3 regions of the Microbispora sp. H10830 genome follow, and region 2 is predicted to be linked to each of the others. Evidence: predicted binding sites of a transcription regulator. Region 2 holds the regulator's gene; each other region holds the start of a gene.
The links. The regulator HrcA, encoded in region 2, represses chaperone genes, less so after heat shock. The targets are predictions, from matches to a motif close to TTGGCACTCTCNNNNNGAGAGTGCCAA.
Positions count from the first base shown of each region.

Region 1: groL (chaperonin GroEL) is a predicted target of HrcA. The motif match lies at 2,216-2,242, and genes of this name have one in related genera.
Region 3: groES (co-chaperone GroES) is a predicted target of HrcA. The motif match lies at 3,108-3,134, and genes of this name have one in related genera.

Region 1 is NZ_JABBWX010000022.1:24,226-29,828, reverse strand. Features, by position in the region: gene HHX35_RS37660 (GNAT family N-acetyltransferase) at 1-413, shown strand, start outside; gene groL (chaperonin GroEL) at 486-2,108, opposite strand; gene HHX35_RS37650 (cold-shock protein) at 2,495-2,695, opposite strand; gene HHX35_RS37645 (MoaD/ThiS family protein) at 2,952-3,227, opposite strand; gene thrC (threonine synthase) at 3,273-4,553, opposite strand; SAM riboswitch class I at 4,568-4,707, opposite strand; gene HHX35_RS37635 (RNA polymerase sigma factor) at 4,804-5,355, opposite strand; gene HHX35_RS37630 (trehalose-6-phosphate synthase) at 5,459-5,603, shown strand, end outside.
Region 2 is NZ_JABBWX010000001.1:733,389-738,991, reverse strand. Features, by position in the region: gene hemW (radical SAM family heme chaperone HemW) at 1-110, shown strand, start outside; gene HHX35_RS03505 (DUF3097 domain-containing protein) at 107-913, opposite strand; gene HHX35_RS03500 (hypothetical protein) at 932-1,594, opposite strand; gene hrcA (heat-inducible transcriptional repressor HrcA) at 1,787-2,800, shown strand; gene dnaJ (molecular chaperone DnaJ) at 2,801-3,937, shown strand; gene HHX35_RS03485 (16S rRNA (uracil(1498)-N(3))-methyltransferase) at 3,947-4,681, shown strand; gene HHX35_RS03480 (lipase) at 4,698-5,603, opposite strand, start outside.
Region 3 is NZ_JABBWX010000003.1:62,811-68,413, reverse strand. Features, by position in the region: gene HHX35_RS09640 (anti-sigma-D factor RsdA) at 1-53, opposite strand, end outside; gene HHX35_RS09635 (sigma-70 family RNA polymerase sigma factor) at 50-676, opposite strand; gene groL (chaperonin GroEL) at 1,011-2,636, opposite strand; gene groES (co-chaperone GroES) at 2,707-3,021, opposite strand; gene HHX35_RS09620 (hypothetical protein) at 3,286-3,879, opposite strand; gene HHX35_RS09615 (NAD-dependent epimerase/dehydratase family protein) at 4,068-4,910, opposite strand; gene HHX35_RS09610 (MarR family winged helix-turn-helix transcriptional regulator) at 5,051-5,596, shown strand.

The sequences.
Region 1 (5,603 bases), on a different contig from region 2:
TACGCGTCCGCCACGGAGCGCTCGACGACGTCCCGGCCGTGCTGCGGTTCTGGCTGGAGGCCGCGGAGAACACCGACAGGCACGACGACTCCGGCAAGGTCGTGGCCCTGATCGAGCGCGATCCCGAGGCGCTGCTCATCGCCGAGATCGACGGCCGCATCGTCGGCACGCTCATCGCCGGGTGGGACGGCTGGCGCGCCCACCTCTACCGGCTCGCCGTGGACCCCGCCCACCGGCGCATGGGCATCGGATCGCTGCTGATCCGGGCCGCCGAGGAGCGGTTCCGGAAGTTCGGCGCGTTCCGTGCCGACGCGATGGTCCTGCACGACAACGCCCTGGCGCACCACGCCTGGACATCGGCGGGCTACACGATGCAGACCGACTGCGCCCGCTGGGTCAGGCGCCTCACCTGAGGCGCACAACGGGAAAGGGCGGCTCCCCCGAGGGGGAACCGCCCTTCCGTTGAGACGAAGCAGGCAGATGGATCAGAAGTCCATGTCGCCGCCGCCGGGCATGGCGGGGGCCTTCTCCTTCTCGGGCTTCTCGGCGATGACGGCCTCGGTGGTCAGGAACAGCGCCGCGATGGACGCCGCGTTCTGCAGCGCCGAGCGGGTGACCTTGGCCGGGTCGATGATGCCGGACTCGAACATGTTGACGTACTCGCCGGTCGCGGCGTTGAGGCCCTCACCAGCCGGGAGGTTGCGGACCTTCTCCACCACGACGCCGCCCTCGAGGCCGGCGTTGACGGCGATCTGCTTCAGCGGCTCCTCGAGGGCCTTGCGGACGATCGCGGCACCGGTGGCCTCGTCGCCGTTGACCTCGAGCTTGTCGAACGCGTTGGCGCCGGCCTGCAGCAGGGCCACGCCACCGCCGGGGACGATGCCCTCCTCGACCGCGGCCTTCGCGTTGCGGACGGCGTCCTCGATGCGGTGCTTGCGCTCCTTGAGCTCGACCTCGGTGGCCGCGCCGGCCTTGATGACGGCGACGCCGCCGGCCAGCTTGGCGAGGCGCTCCTGGAGCTTCTCGCGGTCGTAGTCGGAGTCGGTGCGCTCGATCTCGGCGCGGATCTCGTTGACCCGGCCGGAGATCTGCTCGGCGTCACCGGCGCCGTCGACGATCGTGGTCTCGTCCTTGGTGATGACGACCTTGCGGGCGCGGCCGAGCAGGTCGAGGGTGGCGTTCTCGAGCTTGAGGCCGACCTCCTCGGAGATGACCTGGCCACCGGTGAGGATGGCGATGTCGCCCAGCATGGCCTTGCGGCGGTCGCCGAAGCCCGGAGCCTTGACGGCCACGGACTTGAACAGGCCGCGGATCTTGTTGACGACCAGGGTGGCCAGGGCCTCGCCCTCGACGTCCTCGGCGATGATGACCAGCGGCTTGCCGGACTGCACGACCTTGTCGAGCAGCGGCAGCAGGTCCTTGTTCGCCGAGACCTTGGAGTTGACGATCAGGATGTACGGGTCCTCGAAGACCGCCTCCATGCGCTCGGGGTCGGTCACGAAGTAGCCGGACACGTAGCCCTTGTCGAAGCGCATGCCCTCGGTGAGCTCCAGCTCCAGGCCGAAGGTGTTGCTCTCCTCGACGGTGATGACGCCTTCCTTGCCCACCTTGTCCATCGCCTCGGCGATGAGGGCGCCGATCTCGGTGTCGGCGGCGGAGATGGAGGCGGTGGAGGCGATCTGCTCCTTGGTCTCCACGTCCTTGGCGAGCTTCGACAGCTCCTCGCTGACGCGCTCGACGGCGGCCTCGATGCCCTTCTTCAGCGCCATCGGGTTGGCGCCGGCGGCCACGTTGCGCAGACCCTCGCGGACCAGCGCCTGGGCGAGCACGGTAGCCGTCGTGGTGCCGTCACCGGCGACGTCGTCGGTCTTCTTCGCGACTTCCTTGACGAGCTCGGCGCCGATCTTCTCCCACGGGTCCTCGAGCTCGATCTCCTTGGCGATGGAGACACCGTCGTTGGTGATCGTGGGGGCGCCCCACTTCTTCTCCAGCACGACGTTGCGGCCCTTAGGGCCGAGGGTCACCTTCACGGCGTCGGCGAGCTGGTTCATACCGCGCTCGAGACCGCGCCGGGCGTCCTCGTCAAACGCGATCATCTTGGCTGCCATTAGGCTAGACCTCCCAGTAGCAGGGTGTCTTCAACGGACCGAGCCGACGCCCGCGACGGCGCGGACCCGCTATCCCTGCGCGGGCCCCATCGCCCCGATCCCGGTTGTTGTCACTCTCGACCTCAGAGTGCCAAACAAGTATTTAGCACTCTACCCCTGCGAGTGCAAGCGGAAGCCTCGCTGACCAGCTTGGACGTTATGTCCAGATCGGCGAGCCGACGGCAAGCGGGAGACACCAGGCGAGCCCAGGAGCGCGCCTCCGGCACGACCCGGTGGGTGTGGGCGCCCCGACGGCGAAGCGGGCGGCACGGCAAGCGGAAGGCCCGGCACGCGGAAGGCCCGGCACGCGGAATCCGCGGCCGGGCCTTCCAAGGTCGATGACGGGATCAGACGGCCCGTACGGCCTCCGCCTGCGGGCCCTTCTGACCCTGCGTGATGTCGAACTCAACCCGCTGACCCTGCTCGAGGGCCTTGTAGCCGTCCATCATGATTGCCGAGTAATGGACGAACACGTCCTTACCACCGTCTACCGCGATGAAGCCGTAGCCCTTGTCCGCGTTAAACCATTTGACGGTGCCCTGCGCCACTTCCGACTCCTCTTGCTGGGCTGGGGACCACACCCAAGAAGCCCCCGGTTTTGTCGATCGTCCTCGACCATACCCGTGTCAAGGCGTAGGACAACAGAGTCAATCCGCAAACTACTACTTGGCGTTCGCTCAAAGCAGGAACGAAGAATATTCACTTTGCTGTTGAATAGTTGAGAGCTGCACCATTTGTCATGGCCTCGCATGACTTCTTCATCGATAGAAGCGCATGTCAGGTGCTCGGCCCCGGCGCGGCGACTCAGCCTCCGGCGACGGCGGGGATGACCGAAATCTGCACCCCGTCCGGCGTGGCGGTGTCCAGACCATCGGCGAATCGGACGTCCTCTTCCCCGACGTAGACGTTGACAAAACGCCGGATCTTACCCGTCTCGTCCAGGATGCGCCCGCCGATGCCGGGGTAGTCCGCGTCCAGCTTCTGCAGGACCTCGCGGAGCGTTCCCCCCTCCCCGCTCACCTCCGCGGCGCCGTTGGTGTACGTCCGGAGAATCGTCGGAATCCGCACGGAAACGCTCATTGTTCGCTCGCTTTCGTTACTGCCGATGGACCTTTTGAAACGCTTTCAGTTGGCGAATGCCACACGGAAGGCGTCGAGAGAGGGACGGATGACCGCGGCGGGGCGGGCGTGCTCGGCCACCGCGTCGAGCGTCTTGAGCCCGTCGCCGGTGTTCAGCACCACGGTCTCGGCGTCGGGGTCGAGGCGGCCCTCGCGCACCAGCTTGCGCAGCACGCCGACCGTGACGCCGCCCGCGGTCTCGGCGAAGACGCCCTCGGTCCTGGCCAGCAGGCGGATCGCCTCGACCACTTCCTGGTCGTTCACGTCCTCCACCGCGCCGCCCGTCCGCCGCGCGATGTCGAGCACGTACGGCCCATCCGCCGGGTTGCCGATGGCGAGGGACTTGGCGATGGTGTCGGGCCGCACCGGCTGCACCACGTCCTGCCCGGCCTTGAACGCCTGGGAGACCGGCGAGCAGCCCTCGGCCTGCGCCCCGAAGATCCGGTAGGGCCGCTCCTCGACCAGCCCCAGCTTGATCAGCTCACGGAAGCCCTTGTCGATCTTTGTGAGCTGCGAGCCGGAGGCCACCGGGATGACGATCTGGTCGGGCAGCCGCCAGCCGAGCTGCTCGGCGATCTCGTACGCCAGCGTCTTGGAGCCCTCGGCGTAGAAGGGCCGGAGGTTGACGTTGACGAAGCCCCACTTCTCGCCCAGCTCGTCGCCGATGAGCTCGGAGCAGAAGCGGTTGACCTCGTCGTAGTTGCCGTCGATGGCGACCAGGCGGCCGCCGTACACGGCGGCCATCGTGACCTTGGCCGGCTCCAGGTCGGCGGGGATGAACACGCAGGAGTCCAGCCCGGCCCGGGCGGCGGCCGCGCTCACCGCGCCGGCGAGGTTGCCGGTGGAGGAGCACGACAGGGTGTGGAAGCCGAAGTTGCGCGCGGCCTCCAGCGCGATCGCGACGACCCGGTCCTTGAAGGAGTGGGTCGGGTTGCCGGAGTCGTCCTTGACGTGCAGCGACCGAAGGCCCAGCTCGGCCGCCAGCCTGTCGGCCTTCACGAGTTTGGTCCAGCCGGGCTGGAGGTTGGGCTTGGCCGCCACGCCGGCGGGAACCGGGAGCAGGGAGCGGTACCGCCAGATGTTCGCCGGGCCGGACTCGATGTCCTCCCGCCGAACCTCGCCGAAGTCGTACGCCACCTCAAGGGGGCCGAAACACTCCGTACAGGCGAAGATCGGGCCGAGATCGTAAAGAGCGCCGCATTCGCGACACGAAAGACCGGTGGCGGGGCCGAACTCGACGGTGTTCGCGGCAGTGACGGGGTTCGCGGCAGTGCTGGTGTGCGCCATGAAGCGAGGCCTTTCCCTCATCTTCGCTCGCGACCACCCTGGCCGCGAGCCGGAATTGGCACCTGTCCCGGCCGGGCCTCGTGGGCACGAGTTCGACACCGGGGAGGTTGCCGGGGCTTCGCAGGGCCGGTCCCTCCACCCCTCTGGATGAGCATGTTCAGTTGTAGGACCTTCCGAGAAAGGTCCCTAGCACTGTACCCCGGCGTCCCCGGTGTCCGTTCCCGCGTCTCATATAGCGAGACGATCTGTATCAGCCGTACGCCTCGCCGAGGGCACTCTGCACGTACTTGCGCGCCTGATGGATACGGGACTTGACCGTCCCGAGGGGGATCTTCAGCTGGTCGGCGACCTCCGCGTAGTCGAGCTGGCAGATGTCGCGCAGCACGAGCGCCTGGGCGAGGTCGGGCCGCTCGGCCTCAAGCGCCTCCATCGCGTCGAGCAGGTCGAGCCGCGACCCCGCGATGACGCTGACCCGCCGGGGATCGGGCCGCTGCTCGGGCAGCTCCTCCGCCTGCTCCGACGAGCGCCGCTTGAGCGAGCGGTAGGTGGTCCTGGCGCAGTTCACGGTCACGATGTGCAGCCAGGTGCTGAACTTGGCCCGGCCCTCGAACCTCGCGATGTTGCGCGCCACGGCGAGCAGCGTGTCCTGCGCGGCCTCCTCGGCGTCCTGCCGATACGGTAGAAGCCGCTCACAGTGCCGCAGCACGTCGGGCTCGATGCGCCGCAGCAGTTCACCGAGCGCGCGATGGTCCCCCTGGGCAGCCGATCGGGCCAGGTCCTCGGTCGTGTCGTCCAGTGCCATGCCGTATCCAGCCCTTCCGCGATCGGTTGACATCCTATTGACGGAGGTCGGCTTTTATTAATCTTCCGGCATGCGCGCCCGCTCTGATCGAGGGAACCCCAAGATGAGCAGCACCGTTCTGATCGCGTCCAACCGGGGCCCGGTGTCCTTCACGCTGTCGGACGACGGTGGCCTGACCATGCGCAGGGGCGGGGGCGGGCTCGTCTCCGGCCTGTCCGAGGTGGTCAGGGACACCGACGTCCTGTGGG
Region 2 (5,603 bases):
CGCTGGCGGACGGGCTGCTGGAGGTGGAGGCGTTCAAGGCGGGCCTCGCCGTGCTCACGCTGCGCGGCAGGCTGCTCGCCGACGCCGTGGTGCGGGACCTGACTGCCTAAGCCGGAGCCGTGACGAAGTCGATCAGTTCTTCCACGCGGCCGAGCAGTTCGGGCTCCAGGTCGGCGTAGGTCGTGACCCGGCCCAGGATGTGCCGCCACGCCTCCTGGGGGTCCATCCGCCAGCCGAGGGCCGCGATCACGCCCTCCTTCCAGGGCACGCCGCGCGGCACGTCCGGCCAGGCGGGGATGCCGAGCACCCGGGGCTTGACCGCCTGCCAGATGTCCACGAACGGATGCCCGACGACGAGCACGTCGTCGCCGGACACCCGGGCGGCGATGCGGCTCTCCTTCGAGCCGGGCACCAGGTGGTCCACGAGCACGCCGAGCCGCCTGCCCGGCTCGGGGCCGAACTCCTCGACGATGGCCGGGAGGTCGTCCACGCCCTCCAGGTATTCGACGACGACCCCCTCCACCCGCAGGTCGTGTCCCCAGATCCGCTCCACCAGCGAGGCGTCGTGGACGCCCTCGACGTAGATGCGGCTCTCCCTGGCGACCTGCGCGCGCAGGCCCCCGACCGCGATCGACCCCGAGGCGCTCCGCAGCGGCCCCTTCGGACCGGCCTGGGGGCGCACCAGCGTCACCGGTTCGCCGTCGAGGAGGAATCCGGCGGGCGTCAGCGGGAACACCCGCCGCCGGCCGAACCGGTCCTCCAGCGTCACGGCCTCCTTGTCGCAGGCCACCACCGCGCCGCAGAAACGGCCCTCGGCGTCCTCGACCACGAGGTCGGGCTCGGCCGGGATCTCGGGGATCTGCCCCCGCCGTGGCCGCCGCCAGTCTCCGGAAAGCACGTCCCGCCCGTACATGCGGGGAACGCTAGCAAATCACGCCAGGCGACGGCGGGCAGCGGAGCGGCGCGCGAGCACGACGATCGTCACGATCAGCGCGGCCAGGAAGCCGACGGTGGGCAGCGCCAGCAGCGCGACGGCGCCGCCCACCAGCATGCCGACCGCGCCGGTGAGCTGCTTGCCGACGCCGAACCGCACCCCGTCGCCCTCGCAGGCGAGCTGGTAGGTGCCCGCCTCGGGGACGCCGGCCTCGAACAGCAGCTCCCAGGTCGTGCCGTTCAGCGTGACGGTCTGCGAGACGGCCGGCCGGGTCAGCCGCACCCGCGGGTCGGCGCCGTCGCCGAGCTGACAGCGGACGTCGGTGGGCTGGTCGACGGCCGCGTAGATCGCCGGCTTGTCCGCGGGATCGAGCGCGACGTTCACCGACTGCCCGCCGGAGAAGATCGTGGCGGGCGCGGCGTCGCCGAGCGTGGAGAACAGGCCGCCGGCGAACCCGCCGACGCCCGCCACCACCAGGACGACGAAGAGCGCCCAGGAAAGGAAGATCCACAGCAGCCGGGGCCGGATCTGCCGGGGGGCGGCGTACGCCGGGGGGAAGGGGTGCGGCATCCGCAAGGTCACGTCGGCCGGTGCCGGGGGCATGGGGCGGGGCACCCGCATGGTCACGTCGGCCGGCGTGGAGTTCTGGTTCTCGTGCATGGGTGAAGAGTCGACCATGCGGCTTGTGGTCGATTTGCAGCTCGCTTGTCCTGGTGCCCTGCGTCGTCCTGGTGCCCTGCGTCGTCTTGGTGCCCCCTGCGTTATCGCACCACGTGGGGTGGTAGCCGTACACTTGGCACTCGGGAACACAGAGTGCCAGAGTCGGTGTTTCCACGCACAGGGAGGTGACGATTGCTCGACGACCGCAAGCTCGCCGTCCTGCGCGCCATCGTCGAGGACTACGTGTCCACCAACGAGCCGGTGGGATCCAAGGCCCTGGTGGACAGGCACAACCTCGGCGTCTCCCCGGCGACGATCCGCAACGACATGGCGGCGCTGGAGGAGCAGGGATACATCACCCAGCCGCACACCAGTGCCGGCAGGGTGCCGACCGACAAGGGATATCGCCTGTTCGTCGATCGGCTGTCGCAGATCAAGCCGCTGTCCGGCGCGGAGCGCAGGGCCATCGAGACCTTTCTCGCCGGGGCCGTGGACCTCGACGAGATCGTCATGCGCACGGTGCGGCTGCTCGCGCAGCTCACCCGGCAGGTCGCGGTGGTCCAGTACCCCTCGCTCACCAGGTCGTCGGTCCGTCACGTGGAGATCGTCCCGCTCGCGGAGCGCCGGGTCATGCTGGTGCTGATCACGAACACCGGACGGGTCGAGCAGCGTGTGGTCGACCTGCCGGAGGCCATCGCCGACGACCGGATCGCGAACCTGCGCGCCGTGCTCAACGCGTGCCTGGACGGCTGCGGCCTGTCCCAGGTGCCGGAGACCGTGGCCGACATTCCCGAACGCCTGCCTCCCGAGGACAGGCCGGTGGCGGCCACGATCCTGTCCGTGCTGCTCGAGACGCTCGTCGAGCGGCACGAGGAGAAGATCGTTTTTGGTGGGACGGCCAACCTCGCCGCCGCCGACCTCAGCATCGGCCTGCGGGACGTGCTGGAGGCGCTGGAGGAGCAGGTCGTCCTCATTCGCCTGCTGGGGGAAACCGGCGGGCTGTCCGAACTGACCGTCCGCATCGGATCCGAGAACCCCTACAGCGGGCTGCGCGGCACATCTATCGTGGCCGCGGGATACGGTTCGGGCGACAGAGAACTGGCCCGGCTCGGAGTGCTGGGCCCGACACGAATGGACTATCCGGTGACGATGGGTGCGGTGCGCGCGGTGGCGCGTTACGTCGGCCAGATCCTGGCGGGGTCATAAGTGTCCAACGACTACTACGCGACCCTTGGCGTACGGCGCGACGCCAGCCAGGAAGAGATCAAGAAGGCATACCGCCGTCTCGCCCGTGAGCTGCACCCGGACGTCAACCCCGATCCGGAGACCCAGGAGCGGTTCAAGGAGATCAACCAGGCGTACGAGGTGCTGTCCGACGCGGGCAAGCGCCGTATGTACGACATGGGCGCCGACCCGTTCGGCGGCGGCGGCGCGGGGCCGGGGGCCGGCGGTTTCGGCGCGGGCTTCCCGTTCAGCGACATCATGGACGCCTTCTTCGGCTCGGCGGGCGCCGCGCGGGGGCCCCGCTCCCGCGCCCGCCGTGGCCGCAACGCCACCATCAGGGTCGAGCTCGACCTGTCGGAGACGGCCTTCGGCACGACCCGCGAGATCGTGGTCGACACGGCCGTGGTCTGCGAGGTCTGCCAGGGCTCCGGGGCGGCGTCCGGCACCCACCCCGACACCTGCGACATGTGCCACGGGCGCGGCGAGGTCTCGCAGGTGACCCGTTCGTTCCTCGGCCAGGTCATGACCTCCCGTCCCTGCCCCCAGTGCGGCGGGTACGGCAGCGTCATCCGGCACCCCTGCATGGAGTGCTCGGGCGAGGGACGGGTCAGGACCCGGCGCACGATCAAGGTCAGGATCCCGGCCGGCGTCGAGGACGGCACGCACATCCAGCTCGCGGGCGAGGGCGAGGTCGGCCCCGGCGGCGGGCCTCCCGGCGATCTGTTCCTGGAGATCGTCGAGCGGCCGCACCAGATCTTCGAGCGACGCGGCGACGACCTGCACTGCACGGTCCACATCCCGATGACCGCCGCCGCGCTCGGCACCTCGATCGCGATCGAGACGCTCGACGGGGCCGAGGACATCGACGTGCGGCCCGGCACCCAGGCCGGCCAGGTCATCCCCCTGTACGGCAAGGGCGTCCAGCGGCTCAACGAGACCGGCAGGGGCGACCTGCTGATCCACGTGAACGTCGAGACGCCGACCAAACTCGACCCGCAGCAGGAGGAACTGCTGCGCGAGCTGTCGAAACTGCGTGGAGAGGAGCGGCCGCCAGGCAAGTTCTCGCCGGGCCAGCAGGGCTTCTTCTCCCGCCTGCGGGACGCCTTCAACGGCCGCTGAGCTGATCGCATGAGTGTTCCCGTGTTCCTGTCGGACGCGGCCGGCCGGGCGGCGGACACGATCGTCCTCGACGGGCCGGAGGGGCGGCACGCCGCCGCCGTACGCCGCCTGCGGCCGGGGGAGCGGATCGACCTGACCGACGGCGCGGGGCGGGTGGCCGAGTGCACGGTCACGGCGGCCGGCAAGGACTCGCTGACCGCCGAGGTGCTGCGCCGGTTCGAGGTCCCGCCGCCCCGCCCGAGGCTGGTGGTCGTCCAGGGCCTGCCCAAGGGCGACCGGGGCGAGCTCGCGGTTGAGATGATGACCGAGGCGGGGGTCGACGTGATCGTCCCCTGGGCCGCCTCCCGCTGCGTGACCCAGTGGAAGGGCGACCGGGCCGCCAAGGCCCTCGCCCGCTGGCGCGGCACGGCACGCGAGGCGGCCAAGCAGGCCCGGCGCTTCCACCTGCCCGAGGTGACCGAGCAGGCCACGACCGCGGCGGTCGGCTCGCTCGTCTCCGCGGCGGCGCTCGCGGTCGTCCTGCACGAGGAGGCCGCCGAGCCGCTGAGCCGCCTGCCCCTGCCGGAGGAGCCGGGCGACATCGTGATGATCGTCGGCCCGGAGGGCGGCGTCACCGACGAGGAGATCGCCGCGTTGCGGGCCGCGGGAGCCACGCCGGCCCTGCTGGGGCCGACGGTGCTGCGGACCTCGACGGCGGGCGTGGCCGCGGCGGCCGTCCTGCTGTCCCGCTGCGGCCGCTGGTGAGAGCTAGGTCGCATCCCTAGCCGAGGAAGCTCACCTCGGGGAACGCGCGACTCGGCCCGTCGAACAGGCGGGTCTTGCGGCCCTTCAGCCGCAGGTCGAGGAACGCGGCCACGTAGGCACGCTGGGCCGCGATCGAGCGGACCGGGCCGATGGTGCCGACGATCTCGGACGGCGTGCCCAGGCGGTCCGAGATCCGCGGGACCAGCGCCTGCAGGTCGGAGAAGGAGTAGTGCTTCGCTCCGGCGAGCCGCAGGTCGCGCTTCCAGCCCCGGCGCTGCTTCCTGAACGTCTCCCAGGAAGGGTCGTCCTGCTCGTCGGCGGCCAGTTGGAGGAACGGGCCGTCGAGGCCGCGCTCGGCCACCTCGCCCAGGAGCGAGCCGTCGAGGTTCACGCCCGCCTTGACCCGATGGTCGGCGTACATCAGCCGCGCCGTCGCCGCGCCGCCCATCGAGAAGCCCACGGCCGCCACCCGGGCGGTGTCCAGTGCCTTGTACAGCCGGGAGGGCAGCCCGGTGTGCCGCCCGGTGATCACGTCGAGGACGAACCGCAGGTCCGCCACCCTGACGTCGAGGGCCTTCATCGCGTCGTCCATGCTGTCCGCCCGCACCCTGGCGCGCTCCAGCCGCCCGCCGGGGAACTCGACGGCGGACGCCTCGTAGGTGTGATCGACCGTGACGACCACGTAGCCGCGCGAGGCCAGGTCCTCCGCCGCGAGCGTGCCCAGCGAGCGCGGCACCATGTAGCCGGGGGAGTAGAGCACCACCGGATAGCCGCCGGCTCTCGGCCGTACGGGCGCGTCCAGGCGGGCGTGCGTGCGGGTCGCCGCCCAGTCCACCTGGCCCGGCCGTACGCCGAGGAGGGCGGGCGCCGACGTGGCGTCGAGGTCGGCGGCGACCAGCGGCGGCAGGTGAGGGGACACCGG
Region 3 (5,603 bases), on a different contig from region 2:
GCATCGCCGTACGACCCGAGGTGGCGAGCCGTACGACGACGTTTCGTGGTCACGCAATCGACTCCAGCTCGGCCAGCTGCCGGAGCCTGGCGAGCGCACGATGCTGCGCGACCCGGACGGCACCTGGTGACATGCCGAGTACATTACCCGTCTCCTCGGCGGACAGGCCCGAGACCACCCGCAGAATGAGGAGCTCGCGCTGGGTGTCCGGGAGCCGGGCGAGCAGGTCGCGGGCGTGCTGCGCCTCGATGTAGCGCACCACCGTCTCCTCCGGCCCGGGGCCTTCGTCGGGCCCGTCCGGCAGGTCCTGCGTGGGCACGGCCGAGCGGACCGAACTGCGGAGGGCGTCGGCCACCTTGTGGGAGGCGATGCCGAAGACGAACGAGGCGAACGGGCGGCCCATGTCGCGGTAGCGCGGCAGCGCCGACAGCACCGCGATGCACACCTCCTGGGCCACGTCGTCGGCGATGTGGTACTGACCGGACACCCTGCCCAGTCGAGCCCTGCAGTAGCGGACCACCATCGGGCGCAGGTGTCCCAGCAGTGATTCGATCGCGGTGCGATCTCCCTTTACGGCAAGGCTGGTCAGTTCCCTGAGGTCGGGCTCATCCGATCTCGTCGCAAGCCTTACCCCAGTTGCGGCGTCGGCGACGCATCCCTCGGTCACGTTAGGCATGATGCCCGTCGCGATCGTTCATGTCGTCATGGTTAACGGCTACGGATTGGTCACATTGACGCGTCGATAACGGTCCGTAATCAACTGATCACTCGATCGTTGGAACATTCCAACCGGAATGCCCAAAACGAGGGATATACGCCTGACGGCTTGACAGGGAATAAGAAGCATGCCGGTTCGTTCGCATTGCCCGCGAGCCGGCTTCGCCCCCCGACGGCCCGCCCCATGCGCAGAACGGGCAAGGGGCGAAAAAGCGGTGCGCCCCGCGGTCCGCCCTTGCGGGCGGGCGCGGGGCGCGATGCGCGCGGGGCGCGATGCGCGGAGGGCGCGGGAATCAGTGGCCGTGACCGTGGCCGTGGCCGTGGCCGCCGTTGGCGGCCGGAGCCTCCTCCTCGGGCTTGTCCACGACGAGGGCCTCGGTGGTGAGCAGCATGCCGGCGATGGACGCGGCGTTCTGCACGGCCGAGCGGGTCACCTTGACGGGGTCGATGACGCCCTGGGCCACCAGGTCGCCGTACTCGCCGGTGGCGGCGTTGAGGCCCTCACCGGCGTTCATCGCGGCGATCTTGGTGGTGACGACGTAGCCCTCCATGCCCGCGTTCACGGCGATCCAGCGGGCGGGCTCGATCAGCGCCTTGCGGACGATCGAGACACCGGTGGCCTCGTCGCCGGTCAGGCCCAGGTCGTCGAGCTCCTTGGCCACGTGCACGAGCGCGGAGCCACCGCCGGAGACGATGCCCTCCTCGATCGCGGCGCGGGTCGCGGAGATCGCGTCCTCGAGGCGGTGCTTCTTCTCCTTCAGCTCCACCTCGGTGGCGGCGCCGACGCGCAGCACGCACACACCGCCGGCCAGCTTCGCGAGACGCTCCTGGAGCTTCTCACGGTCCCAGTCGGAGTCGGACTGCTCGATCGCCACCTTGATCTCGCGGACGCGGTCCTCGATCGCCTGGGCGTCGCCGGCGCCGTCCACGACCGTGGTGGTGTCCTTGTTGACCACGACGCGGCGGGCCGTGCCGAGCACCTCGAGGCCGACGTGCTCCAGCTTGAGGCCGACCTCCTCGCTGACGACCTGGCCGCCGGTGAGGATGGCGATGTCCTGCAGCATGGCCTTACGGCGGTCGCCGAAGCCGGGGGCCTTGACGGCGACGGAGGTGAAGGTGCCGCGGATCTTGTTGGTCACCAGGACGGCCAGGGCCTCACCCTCGACATCCTCGGCGATGACCAGCAGCTGGCGCTTGCTCTGGGCGATCTTCTCCAGCAGCGGCAGGAAGTCCGCGATGGAGGAGATCTTGCCCTGGGTGATGAGGATGTAGGGGTCCTCGAGGACCGCCTCCATGCGCTCGGAGTCGGTCACCATGTAGTGCGACAGGTAGCCCTTGTCGAACTGGAGGCCCTCGGTGAACTCCAGCTCCAGGCCCATCGCGTTGGACTCCTCGACGGTGATGACACCGTCCTTGCCCACCTTGTCGAACGCCTCGGCGATCAGGCCGCCGATCTTCGCGTCCTGCGCGGAGATCGTCGCGACGTTGGCGATCTCCTTCTTGTCCTCGACGTGGCGGGCGCTGCCGAGCAGCCGCTCGCTGACGGCCTGCGCGGCCTTGTCGATGCCGCGCTTGAGCCCGAGCGGCTGCGCGCCGGCGGCCACGTTGCGCAGGCCCTCGCGGACCATGGCCTGGGCCAGGACGGTCGCGGTGGTGGTGCCGTCACCCGCGATGTCGTTGGTCTTGGTCGCCACTTCCTTGGCGAGCTGGGCGCCCAGGTTCTCGTACGGCTTGTCCAGCTCGACCTCGCGAGCGATGGTCACACCGTCGTTCGTGATCGTCGGGGCACCGAACTTCTTGTCGATGACGACGTTGCGGCCACGGGGGCCGAGCGTCACCTTGACGGCGTCGGCGAGAGCGTTGACACCACGCTCGAGAGCGCGCCGCGCGTCCTCTTCGAACTCCAGGATCTTCGGCATTCAGGTCTCCTTGTGAGCGCGCGGAGCCCCGGGCACGTGGTCCCGGGGCTCCGCAAGCCGGCGCGGCCTACTACTTCTCGATGATGGCGAGCACGTCGCGGGCCGAGAGCACCAGGTACTCCTCGCCGCCGTACTTGACCTCGGTGCCGCCGTACTTGCTGTAGAGGACGACGTCGCCCTCCTTGACGTCGAGCGGAATGCGCTTCTCGCCGTCCTCGTCCCAGTTGCCCGGGCCCACAGCGAGGACACGGCCCTCCTGCGGCTTCTCCTTGGCGGTGTCCGGGATGACCAGGCCGGAGGCGGTGGTCTGCTCGGCCTCAAGCGGCTGGACCACGATGCGGTCGCCGAGCGGCTTAACGGGAACCTTGGTGGCGGTCGTCACGATCGGACCTCCCCTTCAGATTGCGATGAATGAGCTGAAGAGGCGACCAGCGGCCTGCCGTCGCGGGTGTCAGACCTGTCTCGTCGCTATTGGCACTCTCACTGGGAGAGTGCCAACACGAAACAGTATGCAAGTGGCGCGTGACAGTCAACACGAACCGGCATCGCAGGTCAGACGCATCCGGCGGCAACGCGCCCGAGATCGCCCGTTCAGCCGTCCGCCGCGCCGGCGTCACCGTCACCCCTTTCCGGCGGGACGAGCGGGCGACTACGCGGAACAGGTGATGTAGAGGGTGGCCCAGGCGGGGGCCAGAAAGTCCGTGTTCTGATACCAGACGGAGTACGTCGGCCCGTTCACCTGGACGTCGACGACGTCGACCCCGGTGGGGTGCCGCTCCTCGTGACGCGTGACACGCGGATAGGCGGGCGGGCAGCTCACGGTGACGAGAGCGTCGTGGCCCGGCGCCATGATGGCGCGCTGCTCGAGCTCCAGGCCGGTCGGGAGCTCGTGCGGCTCGTTCGAGCAGAGCACCTCGATCCTCACCGGTATGGCGTACGAGTGCGGGTCCTTCTTCGACTGGGAGTTGGTGAACGTCACCTTCACCTCACGCCCGGCGATGGCGACGTCCTCGTAGTTCAGATACTGCGAGTCGTAGGAGTCCTTGGTCGCGGACGAGGCCCGGATCGTGACCGGATACGGCTGCGTCGAGGGGCATTGCACCTTCACGTAGCCCTTGCCCTCCGGAAGGATGGAGGTCGCGTTCGTCATCACCGTCGTCGTCTCGGCCAGCGCCGGGCCGCCGAGGCCCATCAGCGTGGCGGCCACCGCCGCGATCGCACCCGTTCGCGTGATCCTGCGCATGCTCGTCTCTCCTCGTTCGTCGTGCCGTGTTTGTGCCGACGACGCTAGAGAGCCGGTCTTGGGGTGCTCTTGGCATAATCGTGCCCTGAGCTTGGCGGATGTTTGGTCCGGACCCCGCCCGGCGGGATCCGGATATCGACGTCACGGGGCCGGTCCGGCAGTCCTGCCCCGCATCCTCCGCGGGACGGTCAGGCGCGGGAGGCGTACGAACCGGAGCGGACGTCGTCGACGATGCCGGGGCGGCTCGGCTGCCAGCCGAGGACCTTCCTGGCGAGGTCGCCGCTCACCACCTGGCTCAGGGCCAGGCCCTCGGCGAACGGCCGGCCGAGCACCTCGCTCGCCTCGCCGATCGGCCACGGCACGGCCTTCCCCGTACGGCCCGCGGCCGCCGCCACGTCGGCGACGCTCACCGCCTCCTCGGCGATCGCGTGGAAGAGGCTCCCCGGCTCGGCCTTCTCGATCGAGGCCACGAGCAGGTCCGCCAGGTCGTCGACGTGCACGGTCGCCCAGGTCGGCACCGGGCCGCCCGCGTGGACGTACCGGCCGCCCTCTCCCCCGGGGGAGGCGAGCAGCGTGGGGATGCCGGCGCCCCGGCCGTACACGATGCCGGGCCTGACGACGACGCCTCCCGCGTCCAGCACGAGCCTTTCCAGGCGCGGACGGTAGCGGGAGGCGGGGATGGGGTTCACCGGCGCGTCCTCGCCCGCCGCCTCGGTGGTGGTGCCGAGCACCCAGACGCCGCTGATGTAGACGAGCCGCGCGCCGCCCCCGGTGAGCGCCTCGATCGCCGCGACGTCCACCGCCTCGTCCCCGACGGGGTTGGCGGCGTGCACGACGACGTCGATGTCCGGCGTGACCGCCTCGCGGAGCGTCTCGGGCTCGTGGACGTCGCCGTGGCGCACCTCACCCGGTACGGCGGCGTCGCGGGCCTTCGGCCGGACGAGCGCGACCACCTCGTGGCCGCGTTCGGCGAGGCGCTCCACCAGTGCCGAACCGATGTACCCCGTCGCGCCGAGCACCAGGACCTTCATCTCTTTCACCTCAAACACTTCGATGTTTTACTGTTCGACGGAGAAGGTATCGCATCTCCGGCTCACATTTCAACGTCGAAGTGTCGGATACGATGGCAGGTGGAGGAGGAGCGGCGAGGAGGACCCGGACCGCGCGCGCGATGAACGACACCCTCACGAACGACACCGCCGGCGACGACACCGCCGGCAACGACGCCGTCGACCAGATCCTCGGCCAGTGGGCCCGGGCGCGCCCGGACGTGGACTGCTCGGCGATGGGAGTGGCCGGGCGGATCTCCCGCGCGTCCCGCCTGCTGGAGAAGGGCATCAAGGAGTACTTCGGCGGGCACGACCTCGAACCGTGGGAGTTCGACGTGCTCGCGACTCTCTTCCGGTCCAACCCCGATCACCGGCTCTGCATGAGCGATCTCGCCACGGCCGCGATGGTCAGCTCCGCGGCTCTCACCAACCGGGTGGACCGCCTCGTCGTCAAGGGCCTGGTGCACCGGGAGGTCTCGCCGTCCAACCGCCGCATGGTCCTGATCACCCTCACCGGCGAAGGCCAGGCGGTGGTCGACGCCCTGCTGGCGGGTCACGTGGCCAACGAGGAGCGACTGCTGGCCGGTCTCACCGACGAGGACCGGGAGCGGCTGTCCGGCCTGCTCTGCAAGCTGCTCACCTCGCTCGGCGACGTCGGCTCCTGCTGACCGCCGG